Linked DNA regions of Mucilaginibacter gracilis. The protein of the gene in region 1 interacts with the protein of each later gene in a pairwise test. Links are inferred from orthologs where the notes say so. Each region holds a gene or a part of one and is shown on either strand. Other genes may lie near its edges.

Evidence for each region.
Region 2: the proteins of rlmB (region 1) and BDD43_RS28250 interact in binary tests that used the Escherichia coli proteins (3 or more experiments, as listed by UniProt). The link is inferred for Mucilaginibacter gracilis from one-to-one orthologs.

What each region holds. Positions count from the first base shown.
Region 1 is NZ_RBKU01000001.1:3,706,695-3,712,257, reverse strand. The notes cover bases 2,768-5,563. They hold rlmB (23S rRNA (guanosine(2251)-2'-O)-methyltransferase RlmB), read right to left. Parts: upstream 4,650-5,563; coding sequence 3,885-4,649; downstream 2,768-3,884. Other genes in these bases: dnaB (replicative DNA helicase), read left to right, coding at 4,954-5,563; BDD43_RS16275 (mannose-1-phosphate guanylyltransferase), read left to right, coding at 2,768-3,759. Outside these bases: BDD43_RS16285 (hypothetical protein), read left to right, coding at 1-157; DNA helicase RecQ, read right to left, coding at 236-2,428; more of BDD43_RS16275, read left to right, coding at 2,674-2,767. UniProt on the Escherichia coli protein: Specifically methylates the ribose of guanosine 2251 in 23S rRNA.
Region 2 is NZ_RBKU01000001.1:6,323,160-6,328,374, forward strand. What follows is about bases 2,360-5,209. They hold BDD43_RS28250 (NAD(P)H-hydrate dehydratase), read right to left. Parts: upstream 4,607-5,209; coding sequence 3,113-4,606; downstream 2,360-3,112. Other genes in these bases: BDD43_RS28245 (pyridoxamine 5'-phosphate oxidase family protein), read right to left, coding at 2,360-2,893; uvrA (excinuclease ABC subunit UvrA), read right to left, coding at 4,691-5,209. Also shown: lipA (lipoyl synthase), read left to right, coding at 1-868; BDD43_RS28235 (RNA polymerase sigma factor), read left to right, coding at 895-1,446; BDD43_RS28240 (anti-sigma factor), read left to right, coding at 1,449-2,309; more of BDD43_RS28245, read right to left, coding at 2,312-2,359; more of uvrA, read right to left, coding at 5,210-5,215. UniProt on the Escherichia coli protein: Bifunctional enzyme that catalyzes the epimerization of the S- and R-forms of NAD(P)HX and the dehydration of the S-form of NAD(P)HX at the expense of ADP, which is converted to AMP.

The DNA of each region.
Region 1 (5,563 bases):
GTACTATTATCAGTTTCCGTTTATGCAAAATGTAGCACTGATGTTTGGCGGCGGCTACCGCGGGCAAGACGATTATAATATGTCATTCCAAAACAGTTACACTTATATAACAGTGGGCGTGGCAGCCGGGGTATCATTTGGGTTTCACCATCAATAACCTAACGGTGCAGCAAAAAAAATAGCGATGAGTAAAACTCAACGCTATTTTTATATTTCTAAAAAAATTGATTATTTGTTAGTTGCCCAACTCGCTCATAAACTTAATGCGCATTAGCTGCATTTCTTCGCGGGTATATTCGTTGGGGCCAAGCTCAACCAATGCATCATCTATGGAGTCGATCTCGCTCGATTTAAAGTAATCAAATACCTCTTCCTGCCTGTCTTCATCAATCATCTCGTCAATATAGTAATTGAGGTTTAACTTGGTGCCCGAGTTCACTATCGATTCCACTTCGCGAATAATATCTTCGTAACTGATACCCTTTGAATTGGCAATATCTTCGAGCGATAAGTGGCGGTCGATATTTTGGATAATGTAAACCTTTAATGCCGATTTATTGGCCGCACTTTTAATCACCATATCAATAGGGCGGTCTATATCGTGCTCCTCAACATATTTTTTAATGAGATCGATAAAAGGAGCGCCAAATTTTAAGGCTTTGCCTGCGCCAACGCCCGATATTTGCTTCAACTCTTCGATGTTGATTGGGTAATGCGTACACATTTCCTCTAACGATGGGTCCTGAAAGATAACGAAAGGCGGTAAACCCTTTTGTTTAGCAATTTTTTTACGCTGGTCTTTCAACATCTGCAAAAGCACGGTATCCAGTGCGCCGGTTCCGCTTTTCGGCCCGTCTTCACCATCATCGTCGTCTGTAGAACCCATTGGCCTGTTCAATACATAACGTAACGAATGCGGGTTATCAATAAAAGCATTGCCCGATTTGGTTAAACGCAGTAAGCCATATTGATCTATATCTTTAGATACAAAATTATTAAGCAAAGCCTGGCGCATTAATGAGTTCCAAAGGTTTTCGCCTTCTTCTTTTCCCGAACCAAATTCTTCTATCAGGTGGTGCTCGTAATTGTGTATCTGCGGGTTATCAACTCCCATTAAAACGCTGATGATGTGATGGTCGTCAAACTTTTCGCCCAATTTTTTCATCAGGCTTAAAGCCTTGTGCAAAGGTGCTTCGGCATCAAAATGTTGTTTGGTTGCGCTGCAGTTATCGCACATGCAATTACAGCCGGCCTCGTTAAAGTTTTCGCCAAAATAATGGAGTATCTGCTTACGGCGGCACACGGCCGATTCGGCATAATCAATAACTTCCTTTAATATCTGTGTACCTATTTCCCTTTCGGCCACAGGCTTATCTTTCATAAACTTTTGCAGCTTGTCAATATCTTTTTCGCTGTAAAAAGCAAGGCAAACGCCCTCGCCGCCATCGCGTCCGGCCCTACCGGTTTCCTGGTAATAGCCCTCCATGCTTTTAGGCACATCGTGGTGTATTACGTAACGAACATCGGGCTTATCAATACCCATACCAAAGGCAATAGTTGCCACAATAACGTCAACATCCTCCATCAAAAACCTATCCTGGGTATCGGCGCGCACCTTGGCATCCAGGCCGGCATGGTAAGGTAATGCTTTAACGCCGTTTAACGATAGTGCTTCGGCAACCTCTTCTACTTTTTTGCGGCTCAGGCAATAAATAATACCCGATTTTCCCTGGTGCTGCTTAACAAACCGTACTATCTCTTTTAAAACCTGGCGCTTGGCCCTAACCTCATAAAAAAGGTTACCCCGGTTAAACGACGATTTGTAAATGGTTGCATTATTCATTTGCAGGTTTTTTTGAATGTCCTGCTGCACTTTGGGTGTTGCTGTAGCTGTTAAAGCTATAATTGGTATATTATCGCCAATGTTACTAATTACCTGACGGATTTTGCGGTACTCGGGCCTAAAATCATGCCCCCACTCGGATATACAATGCGCTTCGTCTACAGCCACAAACGACACCTGATTTAAACGCAAAAAATCAATGTTCTCTTGCTTGGTTAGCGATTCGGGAGCAACATAGAGGAGTTTGGTTTTGCCCGAAAGAACATCCTCCTTAACCTTGGTTATTTCGGACTTGGTTAAAGACGAATTTAAAAAATGTGCAATGCTGTCTGATCCTCCAAAGGCCCTGAGCTGGTCTACCTGGTTTTTCATTAAAGCAATAAGGGGCGAAATAACAATGGCCATCCCGTCGGTCATTAATGCTGGTAATTGGTAACACATGGACTTACCACCGCCCGTTGGCATGATAACAAAAGTATCGTTGCCAGATAATATGTTGGTTATTATAGCTTCTTGCTCTCCCTTGAAGTTGTCGAATCCAAAAAAATTCTGAAGATTATCGAACAGTGACTTCTTCGTTTCAATCATTATGATAAAATTATGCGAGATATGTAAAAAAAATTAAAGATCAAAATAACAAAAAAATTTAAAGAAATGACACTTAAAGTTTACTTTTTTAAACAGATATGATATTGAAAGTATAATGTACGAATAAGTTTTATATAATGTTCCCTTTTTTTTAAAATATTTTTAGCATTAGTTCTCCGTAGTTTCAAAAATATTATTCAATTTCACCCACGCAAGTACCATTCAAAAATTGCATAACAAATATGAATAGTAACAATTACGCCATTATTATGGCCGGAGGTATAGGAAGCCGTTTTTGGCCAATCAGCAGAACCTCACACCCCAAACAATTTATTGACATATTGGGCACAGGTAAAACATTGATACAACAAACGTATGATCGCTTTTTAAAAGTATGCCCAAAGGAAAATATTTACGTTGTTACCAACGAAATATATACCGACCTGGTTAAAACACAATTGCCGGATATGGCCGACGGGCAGATATTGACAGAACCTGTAATGCGCAACACCGCACCCTGCGTAGCATACGGCTGTTTTAAAATTGAAAGCCTTAACCCCGATGCCGCAATTGTAATTGCCCCATCGGACCATTTAATTTTAGATGAGCAGGGTTTTGTAAATACAATTGAAAAATCGTTGGCAACAGCAAGCACGCATGGTTGTTTGGTAACTTTAGGTATCAAACCATCAAGGCCGGATACCGGATACGGCTATATACAGTATACTGATAAAATTATTGACGGCGATTTCCATAAAGTAAAAACCTTTACCGAGAAGCCAACGATAGAAATAGCTAAAACATTTATACAAAGCGGCGACTTTTTATGGAATGCCGGGATATTTATATGGTCGGCTAAGGCGATACTGGAATCGTTTAAAAAATATTTGCCCGAGATAAACGACATTTTTGCTGATGCCAAATCGGTTTATAACACAACCGACGAGAAACCTTACATTCACAATGCCTACCAGCAGTGTACCAATATATCGATAGATTACGGTATTATGGAAAAGGCCGACAATGTATATGTACTCCCGTCGGAATTTGGCTGGAGCGATTTAGGAACCTGGGCATCTATTTACCAACTTGCCGAAAAAGATTATGTAGGCAATGCCGTTATCCCTGCCGAAAAGGTTATCATGTACGATTCATCAAATTGTATGGTTAATGTACCTGCCGATAAACTGGTTATACTAAAAGGCCTGCATGATTTTATAGTAGTAGAATCAAACAATACTCTATTGATTTGCCCACGCGAAGACGAACAAAACGTTAAAAAAGTAGTAGCCGACGTAAAGCAAAAGTTTGGAACGAAGTATATTTAAAGAAGACTCAAGAGGCAAGAATCAAGACTCAAGACAAAAATGACCTTTAGTAAAATAAAACAGGCAAGAATCCAGATATTGTTTTAATCATCTTGATTCTTGCCTCTTGATTCTTGATTCTCTCTTTAACCCCTCCTCTGCCTGATGGCTTCGTATAAAATAACGCCGGTTGATACCGATACGTTGAGGGATTCTATCTGGCCGTACATAGGTATTTTGGCCAGATGATCGGCCATGCGGATAATTTCGTTGCTTACGCCGTCGTCTTCCCCTCCCATTATAATGGCTGTGGGTGCGGTGTAATCGGGCGCATAAATATAATCCTGGGTTTTTTCGGTGCAGCAAACTATTTGCAGGCCCGATGCCTGTAAAAACCTGGCGGTTTGCAGCAAACTGCTCTCGCGGCAAACCGGAATGTTGTATAACGCCCCTGCGGATGTTTTAATGGTATCTGGATTAATTTGTGCCGTACCTTTTGACGGAACTACGATGGCATGCACACCGGCACATTCGGCAGTGCGGGCAATGGCACCTACGTTGCGCACATCGGTAACGCCATCTAAAATAAGTATCAAGGGCACCTCTCCCCTTTCAAACACCATAGGGATGATGTCTTCAATTTTTTGGTAGGTAATTGGCGATATAACAGCGATAACCCCCTGGTGATTTTTAAGTGTTATCCGGTTTAGTTTTTCTACAGGTACCTGCTGCGATTCTATCTTGTATTCGGTTAATAAGGTTCTGAGTTCGTAAATTAATTCGCCGCCAAGGCCACGCTGAATAAAGAGCGATTCGATATCCTTTCCCGATTTTATAGCCTCTATAACGGCCCGGATACCAAACACCATCTGGTTGTATTCGCGCTTGGGCTCCCTGTTGTTAAAACTCATAATTTACTGCTGTATAAGTCAGCAAAATTAGCATATTAATTGGTTTCGGGGTAGTTATACTTAAACTTAGCATTGGTTTTTTAAAAGTAATTAACATTATGTAGGGTTATTAACATTAAGGTTAAATGCTTAATAATGAATGGTGCTTTTATTTTTATCAACACTTAATTAACAACGGCTGTTAATTACAATCAACACTAAAAATATATTTTTTTTCATTATCCACATTTTCCATTTTTATAAAAATTAGCATTGTTAGCAACATTGCAGCCGTTGCCAAACCTTTTTGTATATTTTTGTACAAATGATTTTTGAGAACGAGAACCAGGCAGGCAAACCCAATTTTACAGGTGAAAGACGCAGCAGATTTAGCAGTACGGTACAAAATGGAGTAGGAAAATTACCCCCGCAAGCAACTGATTTAGAGGAGGCTGTACTGGGTGCACTGATGCTGGAAAAGGATGCCCTATCATCGGTTATTGATATACTAAAACCCGAGGTTTTTTACCGGGATAGCCACCAAAAAATATTTCAGGCTATACGCGTTTTGTTCGAAAAAACGTCGCCGGTTGATATTTTAACCGTTACCGCCCAACTGCGTTTGCAGGGCGAACTTGAAATGATAGGCGGTGCCTATTACATTACCGAATTAACTAACCGCGTTGCTTCGGCGGCAAATATTGAGTATCACTCGCGTATTATAATTCAGAAGTATTTGCAGCGCGAACTCATCAGGATATCAACCGATGTTATTAATAGCGCCTACGAGGATACTACCGACGTTTTGGATTTGCTTGACAAGGCCGAAAAAGGTTTGTTTGATATAGCCCAAAATAACCTTCGCCGCGATTCGCGCAAAATGGATGATATTTTGCACGAAACGCTAAAAGAAATTGAAGCTTTAAAGGATAAAA
Region 2 (5,215 bases), 2.6 Mb from region 1 along the record:
ACCGGTTGTTTCTGCAAACCAAACACAACGCAAGCCCGATTGGCTTAGGGTTAAGTTACCCGTTGGTAAAGAGTATGCACACGTGCGTGGTTTAGTTGATACTCATAAACTGCACACCATTTGCGAAAGCGGCAATTGCCCCAACATGGGCGAATGCTGGGGAGCAGGCACTGCTACATTTATGATATTGGGTAACATATGCACCCGCTCATGCTCGTTTTGCGCGGTGGCAACAGGCAGGCCACTTGCCGTTGATATGGACGAACCTAACCGCGTTGCCAACTCGGTTAAATTGATGCAGGTTAAACACTGCGTAATTACATCGGTAGATAGGGACGATTTAAAGGACGGCGGCTCTACAATTTGGGCCGAAACCATTAATGCCATCCGGCGAGAAAGCCCGCAAACTACTTTAGAAACTTTGATACCCGATTTTAGAGGTGTTTGGGATAACCTTGACCGCGTTTTGGCCGTTAGGCCCGAAGTAGTATCGCACAACCTCGAAACTGTGCGCCGTTTAACTAAAGAGGTACGTATACAAGCCAAATACGACAGAAGTTTGGAGTGCCTGAGCCGCATATCGGCCACAGGTTTACGAACCAAATCGGGCATAATGCTTGGCCTTGGCGAATATGAAGAAGATGTGATACAGGCTATGGAAGATTTACTTGCCGCCGGTGTGCATATTTTAACACTTGGCCAGTATTTGCAACCAACCAAGAGCCATCACCCTGTAGTGGATTGGATAACACCCGAGAAGTTTACTTTTTACAAACAAATAGGTTTGGAGATGGGTTTTAAATATGTAGAAAGCGGCCCGCTGGTGCGCTCATCATACCATGCCGAAAAACATTTATTTGATTTATAACAAATCCTTCTTACTTTCATATCGTTTTGACTAAGAAGCGTAAAATATCCCTAACAGAAGAAGATCTTGTTGTTGCCCTGGGCAATCGCGATAAGATTGCTATTGAGGCACTGTACGACATGTATTCGTCCTCACTGCTTGGGGTTATATCCCGCATTGTAGTTGACACAGCCGTTGCCGAAGATGTTTTACAAGAAACATTCATTAAAATTTGGAACTCTTTTCAAAGTTATAGCGCCGAAAAAGGACGTTTATTTACATGGATGGTTAACATAGCGCGCAATTTATCAATAGATAAGGTTCGCTCTAAAGATTTTAAAAATCAAAGCAAAAACCAAGAGCTTGAAATTAACGTAACTTTTATAGACGAACAAAGAAACACAGTTTACAAACCCGAACTGCTTGGTGTTAAAGAATTAGTTGAAAAACTAAAGCCCGAGCAAAAGTTAATTTTGGATCTGGTTTATTTTAAAGGCTATACCCATACTGAAGCATCCGAAGAATTAGGCGTGCCGCTGGGTACCGTTAAAACACGTTTACGAATGGCTATTATACAGTTACGCACATATTTTAATTAAAAGTGGAAGACATTAAAGCATATATTGAATCCGGCATATTGGAACTTTACGTTTTAGGCGACTTGAGCCCAAACGAGAAGTTGCAGGTGGAAGAGATGGCTAAGATGCACCCTGAAATTAGTGCCGAACTAAATGACATACAAACAGCGTTAGAGGCATACGCAGCCGAAAACGCCATTGAACCACCCGCACAACTGCGCGACAGGGTTTTAAATAGCCTATTAACCAATTTTGCCGACGATAGGAATTTCAACACCAAACCGTTTGTAGAGCGCGACGAAATTGAGGAAGATTACGCAGAAACCGAAGACAACATTAGAGCCTTACCTACCGCACGGCCTAACAGCTTTTATAAATATGCTTTTGCAGCATCATTAGCGGCACTTATTATTAGCCTGATTGCTTTGTACAATACAAGTAACCGGTTAAGCCAATCGGAAGGGCAAATTGCCTTGTTGCAGAGCCGAAACCAGAGTTTTGCCAACCGTGTTAATTATCTTGATAACGAAATTGACGTTTTTCGCGATTCATCGGTAAAAATAATTAGGTTGCAAGGCACGCCAAAAGCTCCGGCATCAAAACTCACATTGGCGTGGAACCCCAAAAAAAAGCAAGTGATGATAGATATGAAAGATATGGAGCTTGCCCAAAACGATAAAGATCATCAATACCAGCTTTGGGCCATAGTTAATAACAAACCTGTAGATTTAGGTGTTTTCGATGCCAAGCCCGACACCGTAACCAAGTACATGCTACAAATGAAACCCGTAGCCAATGCAACTGTATTTGCAGTAACTCTCGAAAAACGCGGTGGTGTACCAAGCCCAACTATGGATCAAATGGTGCTGGCTGCCAAAATATAGCATTACGGTACCAGCCACTGGCCCTTCCAACTATCATCAGTAAATTTAAATTGAGCCCTGCGGTGCCCTGTAGGTTTTAAGCTTAGCCATTCAATAAAATTTACACAGGTTATTATTACTGCATAATTGTGGTATCCTGTAACAGTATAAACATCATTACCGGCCAAATATTCAAGCCCGTTTGATGCGTTAGCAATACCTGTAGACGGAGCCGGAATGGCCATATACGATTTGCGACCGGCCTTTGATACATTCTCCCAGTGATATAGCGCTATGTCATCGTTATGGTGAACAACTGCCTGGCCGGATAGCCTGATCTGTATTTTTTCGGCAGCATCATAAAACAGCCAGCTTAACTGCGGATGCTCGGCTATATCAGCCATCTTTGCCGACCGTTTATCGGTATAAAATATCACCTGCTTTTTATCGGGGTCAATGGCCCGTAATACCACAGTTCGCAAATTAATACCGTTGGTGCCTAAGGTACCAACAGTACCGGTATGCAAAGCATTATCGGCCATAATACTGCCATATAATAGCTTTGCCCAACATTGCGTAAAAGCCTCACTTAAAGTATCTTCCAAAACAGTCTAAATTAATGTGCAATAATTTCTATAAAACCTGTAACTATTGTATACTTCGGTACGTCTTATATACAAATCTGCTTAGTTAAAGCAAACGCAAAACCCGGCAGATTATTAAAACGAAGATTACTTTATTTAATCTTCTATCCAAACTTGAGTAATTCGTTCTTTATAAGGTCAGTTAATAGATGAAGCGGTTGCATACTACAACCGCTTTTTTTATGCCCTCATTTTTGCCAGCGTTGCAGGTATATGTTTGGCAACCTGCCCGGCCAATACCACCGAAAGCTGATTTGACAATTCGTCGCCTGCTTTGCCATGTATGTAGGCACCAATAATGCAAGCCTCCCGGGCTGCATAACCCTGGGCCAGTAACGATGTGATAACGCCTGTAAGCACATCGCCCATTCCTCCGCTTGCCATAGCCGGGTTTCCAGTTGGGTTAAAATAAATCTTTCCTTCTGGTGTACCAATAATGGTATACCTGTTTTTTAGCAGAATACAAATATTGTATTGTTTAGCCTTGCTGATAACGGTTTCAATACGTTGCCACCAGCTTGTGTGTTGGCCAAACAGGCGGTCAAACTCCTTCATATGTGGTGTTATCACACTCCCAGCGGGTATATTTAACAACAAATCCTTGTTATCGGCTATCATATTGAGTGCGTCGGCATCAATAACCACAGGGCGTTTATATTCTTTAAAAACTGCTCTTAATAATTCTATACTGCTTGCATCGGTACCCAAACCGGGGCCAATGGCAATAGTATTGTATTTTTCCCATTTAATATCGGGCAAGTCGTTTCTAATTATTGCCATTATTTCGGGCATAGAGGTATTTAAAGCCACCAAGCCACTCTGCGGAATGCAGACGGTTGTTAAGCCCGCACCTGTATGCGCACATGCCGATGAACAAAGTAAGGCTGCACCCATGGTTTGCGGCTGGCCTGCTATAATTAGGGCGTGGCCATAAGTGCCTTTATGGCTAAACGGCTTGCGCGGCTTTAGCATCTGCCGCACGTCCGACTCCTCAATCAATTGGTAAGGGCTGTTAAGCGATGCTATAAATGGTTTATCCAAACCAATATCCACCACCTTAAAATCATCCATAAATGGCGCCGACTCGGGCAATAAAAAATTAATTTTAGCTTGCTGAAAAGTTATAACCTGCCTGGCCTTTAGCACCAGTAAATTGCCTGGTATTTGGCCATCGGTATAAAAACCGGTAGGTACATCAACAGCAACAACGGTTGTATGTAAATTATTAAGATATTCAACCAATTTTGCATAATCTCCGCTAAGGGGCCTGTTTAACCCGCTTCCTAACAAGGCATCAATAATAATTTCCGAGTCATCAAAAGGTATTTCATCGTCAGCATTAATCACAAAAAAATCAATACCAACACTTTTCAGCTGCACAAAATTATGTTCGAATTCTGGCGTTGATTTTTGCGAGAACCGGGCAATTTTTACGCTTACGTTGGTATAAAAGTTATTTTTAAGTAAACGCGCTATGGCCAAACCATCGCCACCGTTATTGCCTGTGCCGCAATAAACCGTAATATTTTTTGCCTTATCGGGATAATCACATGTAAAAGCTACCACAAAGGCTTCGGAAGCACGCTCCATTAACGCTATCGAAGTAATAGGCTCGTGTGCTATTGTGTAATTATCAACCTGGCTAATTTGGGCGGCGGTGAGTAAAGGTATCATATCATTTATAAGCTAAAGCAGTTGCGTTTTGTTTTGCGATAACATATAATCTTATTGTATTTAAAGACGGATTTTTGCGATATGCTACTTACTTTTTTTAAGCTTCGTTGTCAAATCCATTTCCTTTTTCAGGAACATGCCCGTAAAACTATCCTTAACCTTACATAAGCCTTCGGGAGTACCTTCAAACAGTATTTTACCACCGCCCGAGCCTCCTTCGGGTCCTAAATCTATCACGTGGTCGGCTACTTTAATAACATCGAGGTTGTGCTCAATAACCAAAACGGTATTGCCCTTATCAACCAATAGGTTAATTACGCCCAGCAGCACGTTAATATCTTCAAAATGCAAACCGGTAGTTGGTTCGTCTAAAATATAAAACGTATTGCCTGTATCTTTTTTTGATAATTCGGTAGCCAGTTTAACCCGCTGGGCCTCGCCGCCGGATAACGTGGTTGACGATTGCCCCAGTGTGATATACCCCAAACCAACATCCTGCAAGGTTTGTATTTTGCGGTGTATAGAGGGGATATGCTCAAAAAACGGACAAGCATCCTCAATGCTCATATCCAGCACATCGCTTATTGATTTGCCTCGATAACGCACTTC